2 regions of the Paenibacillus mesotrionivorans genome follow, and region 1 is predicted to be linked to the other one. Evidence: a T-box and tRNA genes for the amino acid it is inferred to sense, from the RefSeq annotation. Region 1 holds a T-box; the other holds one or more tRNA genes.
What was found. The T-box of region 1 lies ahead of ACI1P1_RS13865 (arginine--tRNA ligase). A T-box ahead of a tRNA ligase gene usually reads a tRNA of that ligase, here a tRNA-Arg.

Region 1 (7,983 bases):
TGGAGCTTTTCCACTAATTCCCGCTGACTGCAAACCCCACCTCCTGCTAGAATGGATGAGTATGGTTGTGAAGGATACGGCTTATCCGGCAGGAGGCCGAAAGCAGAAGGAGTGCGCAAGCAGTATGAGCGGGAATGGAAAGCAGGAGCAATTGAAGGCGGCGACAGCACAGATCACACCGGAGGGTATATTGTTTAGGGACAGATACTATACCTGCCGATTGGCTCTCCGGTACAACTGGTACGAGCAGGCGCGGGTGAGAGGCGCTTGGGAGATCAGGATATTGTTTCATCCGGAGGATGATCAGCCGGAGGCCGTCTACATAGATTCGGAGCATTTTGAGGAGGAGCGGGTATGCCAGTTTATCGGCATACCCATGGAGCCATCCGAAACGGCCGCCTACCAGGCGAAGCTGCGGAAGCTGGGGGATGAACGGAGAATGCTTTACGGCAACAGGCCGCTTTTTTGATCGGCCCAAGAATCCCCTTTACACCCTTGTACCCTTTGTGAAGGCTTCGAGCCATCTTAAGGGGGACGGGGTGTTTTTGTGCTGGCCTTTAAGCCTTCACACAGGTTTAACCCTTCCGGGACGCGGGAATAGTGGATAAGGTCGGGGTTTCCCCACATGAAACCACACCGGAAAGGAGCGTACCGCATGAAGCTGTTAGCTAATTCCCGCCGTATTCCGGAGATTCTGATGGTCCCAGTTTTGGGATTGGCCTTGTACTTGCGTCTGCATTTTCTGCGAAATGGTCAATTGGAGCCGTTGGAGTGGGATCAGCTGAATTACACCAAGATGGCTCTGCAATGGTTGGAGACAGGCGTTTACGCCTATCGGGATACGGTCCCCAATACCTTGGTAACACCGGGGTTTCCTGCATTTCTCGCACTGATGTTTCGGATGTTCGGGTATGAGCAGCCGGAAAATACGCTGATGCTGGTTAGAGAGCTTCAATGCTTTATTGCGTTGATTGCCATCTGGTTCATATTCCGCACAGGCAGCAGGCTGTTTACGCCGGGGGCGGGACTGCTGGCCGCACTTTTTGCAGCCATTTATCCCTCTTACGTCTGGTCCGCCTCGCTAATTTTGACGGAAGTCATTTTTCTTTCGTCGTTTTCCGTGCTGCTATTCCTGCAGGTGCGGATCATCCAGGAGAACCGGGGGATAGACCATATTTTGGCGGGGGCGGTGCTGGCTGTGACGGTGCTGATCCGTCCCAATGTGCTGCCTTTGGCGGTAGTGCCTTACCTGCTTTTGTGGATCAAAAATCGGAGTCTTCCCTGGGCCATGATTCTTCGTGGCGCTATCTCCTTCGGCATTCTCATGCTTCCCTGGTGGGTGCGAAACTGGGTCACCTTCCATGAGTTTATCCCTATCGCCAAGGGAGAAGCGGGCAATCCGTTCCTGGGCGGAACGGATCCTTACTTCCGGGGAACCATCGACTGGGAAACCATCGGGGAAGAGGGGCAGTTCCAGGAGGGCCTAAGGAGAATACGGGAGGGGCTAATCCAGGACCCGCTGCTGTGGATCGGGTGGTTTACAGTGGGCAAGTTCCACGTGTTCTTCCGGACACTCTGGGTGGGCTCCTATCCCTTCTCCGTACCGGAGTGGTACTTCTACCTGCTCAATAAGCTGCACTTCGTATTGGTATATTCCGGGTTGGCCGTGCTGCCGGTGATGGCGCCGCGGGGCAGGGGGGCTTACGGGTATCTGCTGGCCGGTTTGGCGGTATTTTGGGGGGTGCATCAAGTGTTTATTCCGGTGGACCGCTACTTGTACGGGATGCTTCCTTTCCTAATGCTGGGGGTAGCTGGAGCAGCCGCCCAGTTAACTGCCGCCGTTGCGGCTCGCGGCAGGCTGTTATGGCCCACCTTGAGACGGACCGCCCAGGAGTAGTTTTTCCTATATAAAAAGCCACCCCCGCTCCGGATGCCGGAGGACTGGGGATGGCTTTTGTTGCTTTTTTCAAGCATACATCGTTATTTTACACTGTTGTTCAAAAGGCTTTTGGCTGAATACTCAATAATCTCGCCGCGCCGCACAATCCCGATAAAAATTCCGTTGTCATCCACAACGGGAACGAAGTTCTGGACCTTGGCCAGGCGAAGCAGATCCTCCATATTGGAATCGATCCGCACGGTTTCATGCTTGGTGCGCAGCGGCACATCGTCCAGGGTGAAGTGGTGGGCGGTTTCGAAGTTCAGGTCTTGCTTGGATTTGAAGAACCAAAGCAGGTCACCCTCTGTCACTGTACCGGCATAAGCGCCGTTTTCCTTGAGAATCGGCACAGCGGTATAGCGGTGGAATTCCATCTTCTCCAACGTCTGGCGGAGGGTGGAGTGGGTGGACAAACAGACGACCTCCTGCTTAGGCAAAAGAAAAAAAGCAATATTCATGTTTGGCTGACTCCTTATCAGAACAATTATCAGTCCCTCTCCCATTGTACCAGAAGTTGCCGGAGGATGGTACTTTGCCGGAATGTCCCGTTCACTTAACCGCATAGAAAATCTCAGCCCGCTTATCCTAATAAGGCAAAAAGCTTACCAAAAGAGGAGTGGACGGACGGATGAATCGTGCTTTGGGAACGGCTCTCTTAAGCGTAGGCGCCGCGCAGCTGCTGAAGGTGCCCATATCGTTTGCCAATACAGGGCAATGGAAATGGTCTGCGCTTACTGAATCCGGCGGGATGCCCAGCTCCCACTCCGCAGGTGCGGCTTCGCTTGCAACTTATACCGCCCTCAAAAAAGGAACCCATTCCATGGAATTCGCCATCAGCGCCCTTTATGGCCTGATCGTGATGGCGGACGCCATGGGAGTGCGGCGGCATGCCGGAGAAATCGCCGTAGAGGTGAATGCCCTGGGACAGCGGGTAGAGGTGCTATCCGGTCGCCGGCCTCCAGGCATACGCCGCAAGCGCCCTGCAGCAGAGCTGGAGGAGAGACTGGGTCATATGCCTATCGAGGTGGCTGCCGGGACTGCTCTCGGGATTGGTATCGGAGTTGCCAGCTTTTTCAGTGAATGGGGAAGGGCTAAGCCTGCGGCGGTTGTCCAAGGGGCCGCGAAGGATTGGCTCTCATGGGCCCGGAAGCGGATCGGGGTTTGACGGATGGGATCAAGCAAGCTATGATGATTCCTATCTTAAAGAATAGATAGGAGCCTGATGATCCGTGACCATTATCCCAGTTACAACCCGCCAGGAGCTGGATGCCTGCCTGGCCATCCGCATGAAGGTATTCGTTGACGAGCAGCAGGTTCCCGCTGATGAGGAACTGGACGAATATGATGTTTCCCCGCAGGCTTGCCATCATGTGCTTTTATATGATGGAGACAAGCCTGCTGCCACCGGCCGCTGGAAGGTATATGAGGATGGCACCGCCAAGCTCCAGCGGGTTGCAGTGATGAAGGAATACCGCGGCGGCGGCACGGGACGCCTGTTGATGGAGGCGCTGGAGGACAGTGCACGCCAAGCCGGAATGAAGCGGACCATCCTGGACGGCCAGTGCCAGGCCGAGGGTTTTTATAATAAGCTGGGTTATGTTACGGTTTCCACGGAGCCTTTCCTGGATGCAGGTATTCTCCATGTGCGGATGCAGAAGGAGCTGTAAATAAGTCCCGGTTATCCCTTTACATCCTCTCGGGAGCGGGCAGGCCAAGCACCTGGAAGCTGTCTCCCAGGGTCTGCCTGGTACGGTCCGTCAGCCACAAGCGGAATTGGAGCAGCGATTCCTCACCAGCCTTCAGAATGTGGCAGCGGGCATAAAATTGGTTAAACAGCGTCGCCAGTTCATGGGCATAATGGGCAATCAACTGAGGCGCCAGCTCGGCTCCTGCCGCGGCAAGAGTTTCCTGCCAGCCGGACAGGTGGCGCAGCAGCCCGTGCTCCTCCTCCGCAAGCAGCGGGAAGCTTTCCGGTACTGCGAACGCAGTGACGCCGGAGGCTTCTTTTGCTTTGTGGAGAACCTTACAGGAGCGGGCATAAGCATACATCAGGTAGATGCCTGTATTGCCAGTGACCTCCGTCGCCTGATCCAGATCAAATACGACCTCCGTCTGCAAGCTGTAGCGCAGCAGGTAATAACGGATTGCGGCAGCAGCCAGCACCTTGCTGGAGACTCCGTTTTGGTCCTCTTGCTTGTTGCGGATAATCTCCTCCATCCGGGTGAGCAGGGTCTGATTGCGGATACCGATGCCCTGTCTGCCTGACATAGCGTAGGAGGGTTTCCCCGCACTGGTGTCCACCCCCAGCTCGGCCGCTGAAGCTGGGCTTAGCGAAACCACGCCGTAAGCCACATGGTGGAGGTTGTCCGCCTGCTTATGAAAACCAAGAGCGGCCAGCGCCTGCTTCACCACCGCCTGCGGATATTCCTGGCGCTGGTCGATGACGTTAATGACCATCTCGCCGCTTCCGAAGGGCAGGTCTCCCGCACCTTCCGCCGCCGTGGTCCAAACCGGGGCGTTCCAGTGCTGGTACCGGAAATTCCGTCCCAGTAGACCGAACTTCCACAGGTGGTAGGCAATGTCCTTGGCCGTATAGGTCAGAATACCGTTGGAGCGTACCAGCACCTTGTCGGCCACAAACTCCGTCTCTGCTTCTGTTGCACTTTCCCCCTCATGCTGCTTCAGAATCCAACAGCCTGCAAGCATGCCTTCCTCCACCCGAACAAAAAGCCCCGTCGTCTCCAGCAATTGGGCTGCCGCATCCCAGAAGCCCTCCCGCACAATATTACTCTCCCACACCAGAAGATCGTAACCGATTTGAAAACCGGCCATTTCCTCCAGATGCTCCTTCACAATCCGCTCTGCGGTTACGGCTCCCAGCCATGCAAGATTATTCCCGCCTTCTTCCAGTGCATGGAGCACACGGCTCCGCTCCTCCGTAAGCCCTGGCTTCTCCTGATACCTGCGGTTTATCGCCGCATACAGGTCCCAGCAGTAATCGCCGAAGCGCTGCTGCGTACCCTCCATGGGAAGCTGGAGAAGTCCCACCATCGTATCTGCCAACTGGTTGCCCAAGTCGTCGATGTAGTTGTGGATCTCCACCTGGTAACCCAGCCGCTTTAACAATCTGCCCAGGGTATCCCCGATGCAGGAGTTGCGGAGGTGGCCAATGTGCGCGCTTTTGTTAGGGTTTATACTGGTGTGTTCAATAATCACTTTCCCGGACGGGGCAGGGGGGAGGGTGAAGGAGGAGCCGGCCCATTCCCGCCAATCCACATAGAAGTTGACAAACCCGGGAGGCGCGGTTTCAATCCGGGCCATCATACGGCCAAGCCACGGGTCCAGCCGCAGGAGTCTGGCCAGCTCCTCCGCCAGCTTCATCGGGGGAAGGCGCAGCCGCTTGGCCAACTGGAGGGGAGCGTTGGTTGCATAATCCCCATGCCGCAGCTGTCCCGGCTGCTCTACAGTAAGCCGCAGCTCTCCAGCACTGCCCACGCTCCCGTCTCCGGCTTCCCGCAGCAGCTCCCTTACCCCATTTTCCACAGACGCTCTGACCTTTTGACCCAACATGCCCATGCCGCCACCTCCACAATTGGTTCCATTCTCGTTTCTGCGTAAAACAAAAAAAGCCTCCGTCTCATCAAAGAGACGAAAGCTGACGCATTCGCGGTACCACTCTTATTGCCTCCCGCTTACGGGAAGCCACTCGGACAAAGATAACGGTTTTACCGGGATTCTTCTGAAGGAATCCATCTCATGGGCCCGTTCGCATGAGGGAGGCGTACCGGGTTCCACCATCTCCGGCTCGCTGGGACTACCTGCCCGAATGCTACTCTTCCATTTCACAGATATTGAAAATATTGGACCCATTATAGCAGCTGCCATCGCTCGCCGCAAGACCCCGGGTGGGACTTTATCGGAATGCGTACTCGAAAAACCAATTATAAATTACCGGTAGCCTCCCGAAGTCGGCCATTGTATATGAAAAATCATATATAAAACCCCACTCCCAGCCCCATACACCGGATTAAGCTTGAAAAATCATATACAACATCCTTGATTGGCCCTATCCCCGGCAATTATGCTCGAAAAATCATACATAGTATAGAAAAAACCCTTGATAATCAAGGGTTTTATGCCGAGTAGCAGAATCGAACTGCTAATTGTGCATTACGAGTGCACTGTTATGCCATTTAACTAACTCGGCAAAAACAACGGCAAAAAGAATTATAGTACAACAAATCCCATTTTTCAATGGGGTTATCAAAAAATTTCGGCGGTTATTTAAATTGCCTATGAAACCTCATAACTGGTAGAATGTACCTACCAAACTACCAAGGAGAGGTTTAAATGAAGAAGATCGCCTTTGCAGGAATGATTACTGCGGTTTCGTTTGTATCCATGTCCATCGGAGCTGTCGCGGCCTCCAATCTGGAAGAAATTCAAGCCTATTTGAACAAGGGAGTATCCATTACCCTGCACGGCGAAAAGTGGACGCCTAAGGACAGCGATGGCAGCACACTCTATCCGATCACCTATAACGGCAGCACCTACCTACCGGTTCGGGCTGTAGCGGAAGCCGCGGGATTGCCTGTGGAGTGGAAGGGGGACACTCAAACGGTTGCTCTTGGTGAGAGCAAGACGGAGGTGGTCAGCCTGAGCGAGAACGAGATGGTCATGAAATATATTGATGTGTATATCAACGGTACTGATCTGTCGGCAAAGCAGCAGTTTGTGAAGGATTACATTCACCCTGAAATGCAGTCTATATTCACTTTAGGAGCTATGAGTGTTCCAACTGAAGCCGATATTCGCAAGTCGCCGAAATTAGTCCAAAGTATCGATTATACAAACGAGAAGACCGGGAAACCAGGGAGGATGGTATTAGTCCAGTCTGATGGAAATAGGGAAGATATATTTTATATATATGAAGTCAAATTGGGTACTGTTTTTAGTGACAAGCATTCCGAAACATTCACAGCAATGAGAAAGCTCTTTAACTGATCGTAACATGCAAAATCTGTGTAAAAACGTTTCTGTTATAAACATCTAAGCGGTGCGGATGATATCATGGAAAATTGATTTAGCCTAACAAAACCAGAAACCGTAGCTACTCCGCACTGCCACACATCCGCCTGCGTCTCCCATTTTGGGAAATGCAGGCGGATTTTTTTAGGCGCACTTTTGAACCACCGGCCGCGGGCGGGCATATTGTATTCTACGCGAGCGCCTCGTGAAGGCACCCCTATGAAAGGTCGGTGGATAAGCATGTCCAAAAACAAAACCGTCAAAAAGAATGACCCGCCCTCAAGTCTCGACCGGAACCGCTTCAATATGAAGGTAGTCACCTCCGATACCTGCCGGTCCTGCAAAACCCCTTGCTCCCGCGGGTTACGGTATGTGGAGCACATGAATGAGCCCGGCTCCGTCGGCATCGGGGTGCCCTGCATTCTGACCCGGGGTAAAGGCTACAAGTAGCCGGCCCCTCCCTTGGAGACAAAAATAAACCGCCTAGCAGGCGGCATACACGAGTCGGAACCTTATGGAATTCTATGTAATGCCTAACCGCTGCCGTTTCATCTCCTGTACAATCAGAATATCCAGACGCTGGCTCAGGGCAAGCACCCGGGGATCCAGAAGGTTAAACTGGTTCTGTTCGGCGAGATGGACCAGCAGCTTTTTCAATTCGCAGATTTCAACATCTAGTCTGTTGGGCAAAGGCTGCATGCGTCGTCCTCCACGAAAGAAACGTTGTTGGATCAAATGTAATTTGTTGGATTATGTAAGCTGCTAATTAATTGTAACGGATAAATATCCGCCAGATCAAGCGGTTGTTGTTGGAAAGCCCGGACTAATCCGGCCGCGCCCGAATAGACTGGTTGTATCAAACGCCGGAGAGGGGGATCGGCATGGACATCGTCTGGAAAGGCAATCAGCATACCAACTCCAGCCCGCGTAACGGGATTGTTCCTTTTGTCATCGTCAATCACATCTCGACAGGCACCATGAGCAGTATGGACAACTGGTTTATCGACCCCGGCAAC
Region 2 (7,983 bases), on a different contig from region 1:
ATCAAACGATTTTGTGTTCCCGATATAAAATACAAACCTGGGGTTGATATTGAACGAATAGTTTTACTTATGAATGACTATATAAATGGAATTAACAGTTTAGGAGCTGAAAAAAAATCTGATGAAGTGGAAAATATACCAACATACGGGGTGGATGTATATCGATTTCTTCAAAATTCTTTGAAACTATTATTAAATGGGATAGGTAAAGTTGACATAAGAGGATATCATGCATTAATGGAACATAAGAAAGTGATGTCTCAAAGATTGAAGTTTCTTGAATCAAAAAACTATCTGATTGAATCGGCTGAACTGATCAGAGATTATTATAATATTGAGAAATCCACTGAAAAATTGAGAAGTCTTGCAATCATGTATACAATAAAAAAAAGTGAAGCTACACTCAAAGCAATGATTGAATATTTACTGCATATTGAAAAACAGGAGATTAGCTTACTAAAAGAAATCAAGGTAAGATTAGAGAGAAACTTGATATAACAACCCAATGACAGAATACTGGACAGTGAAAAGTTTAAACAATTAAGAAACCAGCGTATCCGCGCTGGTCAAGCCCCATTTTTGTGGACAGTAGAAAAAGCCCATGGTTGTGTAAGCTGGCGCCGGAACTCAACCGGTGTCAGCCTTTTTCATTTTTCGTTGGATTCGTTCATGGTTATAAAAATGTAAAAATTCCTCTATTCTCCGTTGTGCCTCGTCCAAAGTACGGATATCACAGGGATAGAGCGCTTCTGTTTTCAGATGGGAGAAGAAGCTCTCCATGGCGGCATTGTCTAAACAATTGCCCCGTCTGGACATGCTGATTTGGGCGCCAACCGTAGGCAGTATGTCGTGGTAGGCATGAGACGTGTACTGGAAGCCTTGGTCGCTGTGAACGATCAATCCAGCTAGTTGTCCAGTCGCGTCTTTTTGCGCTTCAAATGCGGTTTTAAACGTTTCCAGGACCAGGTTGTTGTCATTGCGACCACTGATCTCGTAGGCCACGATTTCGGTACTGCACAGATCCTAAAGAGAGGCCACAATGATGGTGACACAATAATTTTAAGTTTGTCACTTATTCTTTTTATTAATTTGTTGCCGGAATCCTTCTGAGGGAGTCAGGTTAAGGTGACAGTTATTGTGGCTCTTCTGTCACCTGACTGTCACCGGAACCTCAAGGCACACTGTATTGAATACGAACGTACGTTCTGGACCTTTTGCTGCTTTGAGGCCGTTCTTTAAACTGTCCGGTTCTCCCTCGACTGTTTCAGCAGCTTACGGTCCAAGACTTTAAGGCCAGGTTTTCTGTGGTTTTGACAACATGTGTGCCGCGGCATACCAAGTATCCTAACCCATTGAATGTTTCCGATACGGTCAAAAGGGTTAGTTTACAGCGGATATTTTTACTACGAGGTTGCTTTTTCGACAATTAAAACGAAGGGGTGGTTCTTTTGATCTTAATCTGCTCCGAAGCCCGGGAGGGTATCTTCCTTGGCTTCTGATATTGCTTCGCTATGTTAATATTCCCGAATATTCCAAAGGTTAAGAGAAGTACCACGTCGTTTCTCGGATAATATTTCAGTATTGATTTATTCATACAACCATCAATATGATCAAAAGAATTTTTATGTAGAAATTTCCTTTTTTTAAATTAAACTGAAATTATTAGCTCAGTATTTGAAAATTTTTCATAAGAAAGCACCCCATGGAAGGTCAAACTAATCTAGAGCATTGCATAATTTTACCAGAAAAATAGGATTGCAGTAGTTCTACACAGAAGCAAAAATACAGATAATCTCAAATCAATACATATTAGATTATTGGACCCACACAAAATTGTAGATGGAGGGGTTAAAAATGGGCAATGCAAAGCTTTGGGTTCGAAATATGTACACAGGTCCCGGCGGTGGACTTTACACAGGCCCAGGCGGAGGTATGTACACATTTAATTAATTCCAATCTAGCTAATTAAGATGTATCCTGTGAAATTTTTAGCGGGAGGAATGGCATGGGACAGGACAATAAAGATCAGGGAGTAAATGATCAACAAGTTTTGATGGAAAAAAAACAAATATCCCGCGGCAAAAACTATGTTAAGCATTGCTCAAAAGGAATATGAATATGAGGTTGATCGAAGAAGACGTTTGAAACTCGGTCAGGGATTTATGTTGCCTTTATAGGTGTTATGCTTACATTTGCTACTAAGAACGTAGATATATCTAAGCTTACAAATGATCTCAAAATCGCTTTACCCTCTATGCCCTTTTATTTGGAATATTTTATTTAGCTCCTGTGATCTTATTGTCAATTGCATTTTATTGTTTCACTCACGTTATTATTAGTAAAACATATGCCCGTTTAGATATGAAGAATTTTACGGAGGGTAGAGCGCAGTCGGAAGAAGATGCAATTGCTTACAAAATATTGAATTACTATAAAGAGACGGTTGCCATTAATACGGAACAAAATGATAAGAAAAGCAAATACTTTAATATTGGAGTTAAGTGCACAGGTATCGCATCAGCTCTTTTACTACTATTATTTATAATTTCCATAACTTTATAAGGAGGGCATTTATTATGGTAAAAAGTATCGATCCATTTGAGGATGATAATGATCAAGAGGAATCTGAAATTCGGCTTTTAAATGAAGGGGCCAACGAAGGCATTCGTTTGGAGCAATTCACAAAGGGTAAGAATGAAAATGACAATGAAAGAAATAAGTAATTTTATTCGCTGTTAAATAATATTCTTTTCCACCCCTGTTGTCTCTCTGTTGTCCTCCTGTTGCCAACAGGACAACCACCATTGCCGCGCGGCGCGATATGCGGTCTCGTGACAAAGCAAAAGACCCGCGTCATACGCGGGTCTTTGCATTTTCACTAAACGTCCCAGGAGGGATTCGAACCCCCGACCGACGGCTTAGAAGGCCGTTGCTCTATCCAGCTGAGCTACTGGAACATAGGTGGCGGCGCGAGATGCTTCGTAATGCCGACAAGTAATGATTATAGCCGAAGGCGCCTTATAAATCAAGAGTTAGTTGTATGGGGGACGGGTCGGTTTTTTTCTCATCCTCGTTGGGCTGGTAAGGGCGGATGAGCTCCGGGCCTTCGTTACGCACATTTCCGACGGTGGGTGCGACGGGATACAGGTCCATCCGCGAGGATTCGTAAGGAACCAGCAGGCTCATCAGAGCAGCGGGGGAAGCAGTGCTGTCCAGCCAGTTCTGCTGCAGTTCTCGCGGCAGAATAACGGGCATCCGGGGATGCAGCTTTTCCGTAAGGCTGTTGGCCACGGTGGTGATGATGGTGTAGGTGGAGATTTTTTTGCCGTCGGGGGAAACCCAGGTGTCGTAGAGGCCCGCGAAGGCAAATACCGGGCGGTCCTTCAGCACGATGCGGTAGGGCTGTTTGGTTTTGTCCTGCGTCTGCCATTCATAATAGCCGTCAGCCGGAATCAAGCAGCGCTTCTTCTGAAAGGACGTACGGAAGGCGGGTTTGTCTTGGACGGTTTCGGCCTTGGCGTTGATAGTTTGGAAGCCGATTTTCTCATCCTTGGCCCAAGAAGGGATCAAGCCCCAGCGGAGCTGCCCCATCCGGTTGTGCCCGCCATGGGAGATAATGGCCGGACCGGGTTGGGTGGGAGCAATATTGAAGCGGGGAAGCAGAAGACCGTCCCCCGTGGCGTCTTCCGCGTCGAACATCTCCATCAGTTCCTCCAGCGTTACGGTTATGGTATACCTGCCGCACATATGCTGCTCCTCCTTCCTCGGGAAACCCGTGATCCGTTAAGCGGACTGCTGATCCGCGCTCCAGTCCTTGCAGACATCCACCCAGCTTGTCCCGCCCGAGTATTGGTACATTTCCTCGCAGGTTAGCTCGATGGCAGAATTCAGGCTGCCACAGGCAGGAAACACGGTATCGAAGCGTTTCATGGATACATCCAGATAGACGTTCAACTGCTGGACCAAGCCAAAGGGGCACACCCCGCCAATCTCATGTCCGGTAAAATGAACAACCTCCTCTGGGGTCAGCATCCTTGCTTTGTAGCCAAAAGCCTCGCGGAATTTTTTGTTGTCGATCCTTGCGTCTCCCGCTGCAACTACTAGGATGGCTCCCCCGTCATCGTTGCGGAAGGAGAGGGTTTTGGCGATCCGCGCCGGAATGGTGCCAACAGCCTGGGCGGCCAGCTCCACGGTGGCGCTGGAGGTGTCGAACTCCAGGATATCCTGCTCCTTATTATACGAACGGAAGTGGGCCTTTACATTATCAAGGGACACAATAATAACCTCCTTATGCTTTCCACCGGAAAGCCTTATATTTGTTGAAGCAACATCGGGAATCCGTTCCCATTCTGCCGGTGATTCCAACGGACTCAGGATACCTTATTTGCAGCAAAAATCGCCTTTTCCCCTTCGATCGGACCACAGATCCGTTATCTCTCGAATATTGACATATTTCCGGGGAAATAACGGTGAATAACGGATCGTCTGTCCGTGAAATTGGCGAAAAAGCCACTTTTGCCTAAATAGCGGAATGTGGGTCCGTTACGCAATCCGTGCCCGCCGCATCACTTCGGCAACCGCCTCGGGCTCCCTCTAGGCATCTCTGCCGGACTTCTCCCGGCCCCAGCTCAGGCATCCCTTCGGTTGAAACTCTCTCCCGGCTCTGCCCATGCCTATCAGCGGGGCCTCCCGCCAGAAAATTCTGCCGTTCCCGCAGCTGTGCTTTGCCGATTCACTTGATTAAAGATATTTTAGCATAGGCTGTTCCCGCACATCAATGGTCGTGGGACAGCACTCCAATCTCCCTCCAACCACATCCGCACGCAAAAAAAGCCTGCCCCGCAAACAATGCGGAAAACAGGCTCTCCCTATCCTCTCACTCATCCTTCTAGCGGAACACCTTCAGACGCAGGTCAAGCGGCTTAAACTCCTTGGTGGTTGCATCCTTGCCGATGGCGCCGAAGGGCATCTGGGCCTTCAGGCTCCATTCCGCCGGAATATTCCAGGTGCGCCGCACCTCATCGTCGATGAGGGGATTGTAATGCTGGAGCGATGCGCCCAGCCCCTCCAGCCGGAGGGCGGTCCAGATCACATGCTGGAGCATGCCATTGGACTGCTCAGACCACACCGGAAACTGGTTCTTGTACAGCTCGTATTGCGCCTGCATGGCTTCGATCACAGATTGGTCCTCGAAGAACAGCACCGTCCCGTACCCGTTGGCGAAGGACTTCAGCTTGTCCTCGGTTTTGGAGAATTGATCCTCCGGCACAACCGGGCGCAGTGCTTCCTTGGTCAGATCCCACAGCTGCAGATGCTCCTGCCCGAACAAGAGCACAATCCGGGCGCTTTGGGAGTTGAAGGCGGAGGGGGTGTGCAGCAGGGCCTCTCCCACAATCTCCTCAATTTCCTCCTGGGACAAGGGGGAATGGTTCTGGATGGCATAAATCGTCCTACGGGCTTTGACGGCGGTCAGATACTCGCGGCTTCTTATTCGTTCCACTTGGCTCATCAGCTTCGCCTCCTTGGGAATAGTTGCCGGATTCACATCATGCAAAAAAGGGTAGCGTTCCCGCCCGGCCCCGGGTAAAATAGGAGAAATAATCTGAATATACAGGAGATCCCGCATGGAAAAGCTTGTCCCGCAAAGCCGGAATGATCCGGCATGGAGGCTGGGTCCATTTACCGAAGGGGTGAAGGACTGTCTTCCGACGGTATTGGGTTATCTAAGCATTGGCTTCGCCGCAGGCGTCATCGGACGGACGTCGGGGTTAAGTATTCTGGAAATTGTCTGTATGTCATTATTCGTCTATGCCGGCTCCGCCCAGTTTATTATGTCGGGGATGCTGTTGGCCGGCAGCTCAGGCATTGCGGTAGTACTGACGGTATTTCTCGTCAACCTCCGGCATCTGCTCATGAGTGCTGCCCTGGCTCCTTACTTCAAGCATTTGCCCATGTGGAAAAATGCCGTTCTCGGCTCACAGCTGACGGATGAAACCTTCGGTGTCGCTGTCACCAGATTGGAGCGGGAGGGTAAGGGGAACGGCTGGTGGATGCTGGGCCTCAATATGACGGCGCAGGCCAACTGGGTTCTGGCCACCGTAATCGGCGCGCTGTTTGGCCAATGGATTGACAACCCGCAGGAGTTCGGACTGGATTTTGCCCTGCCCGGCATGTTCATCGGCCTCTTGGCCCTTCAATTATTATCCCGGCGCAAATGGCGGGTGGACATCCTTGTATTGACAGTTGCTGTGCTGTGCACCCTGGTATGCAGCCTGTGGTTTTCCCCCAGCGTCAGTGTTTTGATCGCAGTCGTAGTTGCAGCCACAGCCGGGCTTCTGGCGGAGGTGCGCCGATGAGATGGGACGTGATGCTCATTATTGCAGGCGCCTCCCTGGTTACGCTGGTGCCCCGGGTGCTGCCGTTGTCTCTCCTCAGCCGGGTAGAGCTGCCGGAGTGGAGTATGCGCTGGCTACGTCATATTCCAGTGGCGGTGATGGCCGCCTTGCTGGCCCAGGCACTGTTTGTGCCCGACGGAAGCCTGGAGTTCCGGCCCAACAATCTGCTGGCGGCGATTCCGGCTTTTGCGGCGGCATTTTTTACCCGCAGCCTGCTGTTGGCCGTTATGGTCGGCATCGGCACTATGTTCCTCCTGATGAGGCTGGGATAGCGGGACCTGTACGAGTTTTTACCCGGCTGGCTGGTGCTTCAAACCTGTCTTCCACGCATACGGCGATGCCGAACATACAAAAACAACCTTAGCCCGCCGGAAGGGACTAAGGTTGTTTTGTGTGCGTTCATACTGCTTCACGGCCGGGCGGGATTAGAACCAGCCGCTTTTCAGAATGATCACCAGGAGAATATACAATACGAGAATGATGGCAGTGGAAGTACCGAAACCGCCGATTCCTCCGCAAGGATTACAAGCGCCCATTGTTGTACACCCCTCTTTCCTGACCCTGTAGGTCATTTACAATAGCAGTATATGCGGAGGCCCTCCACCAGACTGTGCGCTTACCCATGGGCATCCAACCAACCTATGGGAAGCTGTCCCGGTGTCAAACGCCTGCGTAAGAGGGGAGAGGCGGGTGTGCGAAGGCGCTTACTGCGATTGGAGGGAGCGTATTAGTGGCGCAGGAGAGGGGGGCGATTGGAGGCGGCGTATTAGTGGGGAGGGAGAGTGCGGCGATTGCAGGAGGCATATTAACGTCGTGAAGGTACCGCAGATCGTGGATATCTCGTAGGGATGCAGCAAGTCGTGAGGATGCCGCAATTTGTAACGGACCCCAGAAACCTTATTTCGCCAAATAGCTCTTTCTCGGAAACTAACGGACCCAGCAGCGCTTATTCGCCCCCGAAGATGCTGAAAACCGGCATATTGGTGTGAATAGCGGCGCTAGGGTCCGTTAGAAAGTAGAAAGTGCCATTTTGGTCCAAATAGCGTCTGTGGAGTCCGTTAGCGTAGGCACTGCCCTCGTCAGTGTGGAATCCAGCTCCTGTAGTGCGGAATCCGCTCCCGTAGCGCAGAATCCAGCTCTTGTATTGTGGAATCCAGCTCCTGTAGTGAAGAATCCGCCCCCGTCAGCGTAGAACGCTGCCCCCACCCGGAAGCCGATGGAGGAGGCTACGGCCCCGGAGGCTCCAGCTTGGCGGATTGCCAGTGCAGCCGGTCCAGCGGAAGGAAGCAGAGTCCGGCCATCAGCACGGAAAAAGCGATGAAGTACGGCGAAACAACCCCGCGCCACTGTCCCGCCGCTACCGGCCCGATAAACGAACCCAGCGAATAAGCGATGGACAGGATGGAATAGGCCCGCCCGTAGCGGGTGGAGCTGGTGGAGGCAGCCAGGAGGCTGGCGATGGCCGGGAAGATCACTCCTTTGGCCATGCCGATGAAGAAGAGCAGCACATACAGGGATACGGGAGCATGGACCGCCATGGCAAAAAACGCTGCAGCCAGCATCAGGCACCCGGCCATGGTGCGCAGGA

Region 2: it encodes a tRNA-Arg, which carries the amino acid that the T-box ahead of ACI1P1_RS13865 (arginine--tRNA ligase) is inferred to sense. The anticodon was not compared.

What each region holds. Positions count from the first base shown of each region.
Region 1 is NZ_JBJURJ010000008.1:133,244-141,226, reverse strand. Features, by position in the region: gene ACI1P1_RS13895 (DUF2264 domain-containing protein) at 1-27, shown strand, start outside; gene ACI1P1_RS13890 (hypothetical protein) at 125-469, shown strand; gene ACI1P1_RS13885 (ArnT family glycosyltransferase) at 656-1,897, shown strand; gene ACI1P1_RS13880 (CBS domain-containing protein) at 1,981-2,397, opposite strand; gene ACI1P1_RS13875 (divergent PAP2 family protein) at 2,568-3,104, shown strand; gene ACI1P1_RS13870 (GNAT family N-acetyltransferase) at 3,226-3,606, shown strand; gene ACI1P1_RS13865 (arginine--tRNA ligase) at 3,626-5,509, opposite strand; T-box leader at 5,581-5,794, opposite strand; tRNA gene ACI1P1_RS13860 (tRNA-Thr) at 6,076-6,146, opposite strand; gene ACI1P1_RS13855 (stalk domain-containing protein) at 6,290-6,943, shown strand; gene ACI1P1_RS13850 (hypothetical protein) at 7,208-7,417, shown strand; gene ACI1P1_RS13845 (aspartyl-phosphate phosphatase Spo0E family protein) at 7,490-7,666, opposite strand; gene ACI1P1_RS13840 (N-acetylmuramoyl-L-alanine amidase) at 7,849-7,983, shown strand, end outside.
Region 2 is NZ_JBJURJ010000003.1:207,370-215,352, reverse strand. Features, by position in the region: gene ACI1P1_RS05480 (hypothetical protein) at 1-498, shown strand, start outside; gene ACI1P1_RS05475 (transposase) at 628-1,002, opposite strand; gene ACI1P1_RS05470 (hypothetical protein) at 2,577-2,723, shown strand; tRNA gene ACI1P1_RS05465 (tRNA-Arg) at 2,884-2,957, opposite strand; gene ACI1P1_RS05460 (SOS response-associated peptidase) at 3,019-3,747, opposite strand; gene ACI1P1_RS05455 (YbaK/EbsC family protein) at 3,784-4,275, opposite strand; gene ACI1P1_RS05450 (nitroreductase family protein) at 4,889-5,509, opposite strand; gene ACI1P1_RS05445 (AzlC family ABC transporter permease) at 5,625-6,356, shown strand; gene ACI1P1_RS05440 (AzlD domain-containing protein) at 6,353-6,667, shown strand; gene ACI1P1_RS05435 (sporulation protein YjcZ) at 6,821-6,931, opposite strand; gene ACI1P1_RS05430 (MFS transporter) at 7,622-7,983, opposite strand, start outside.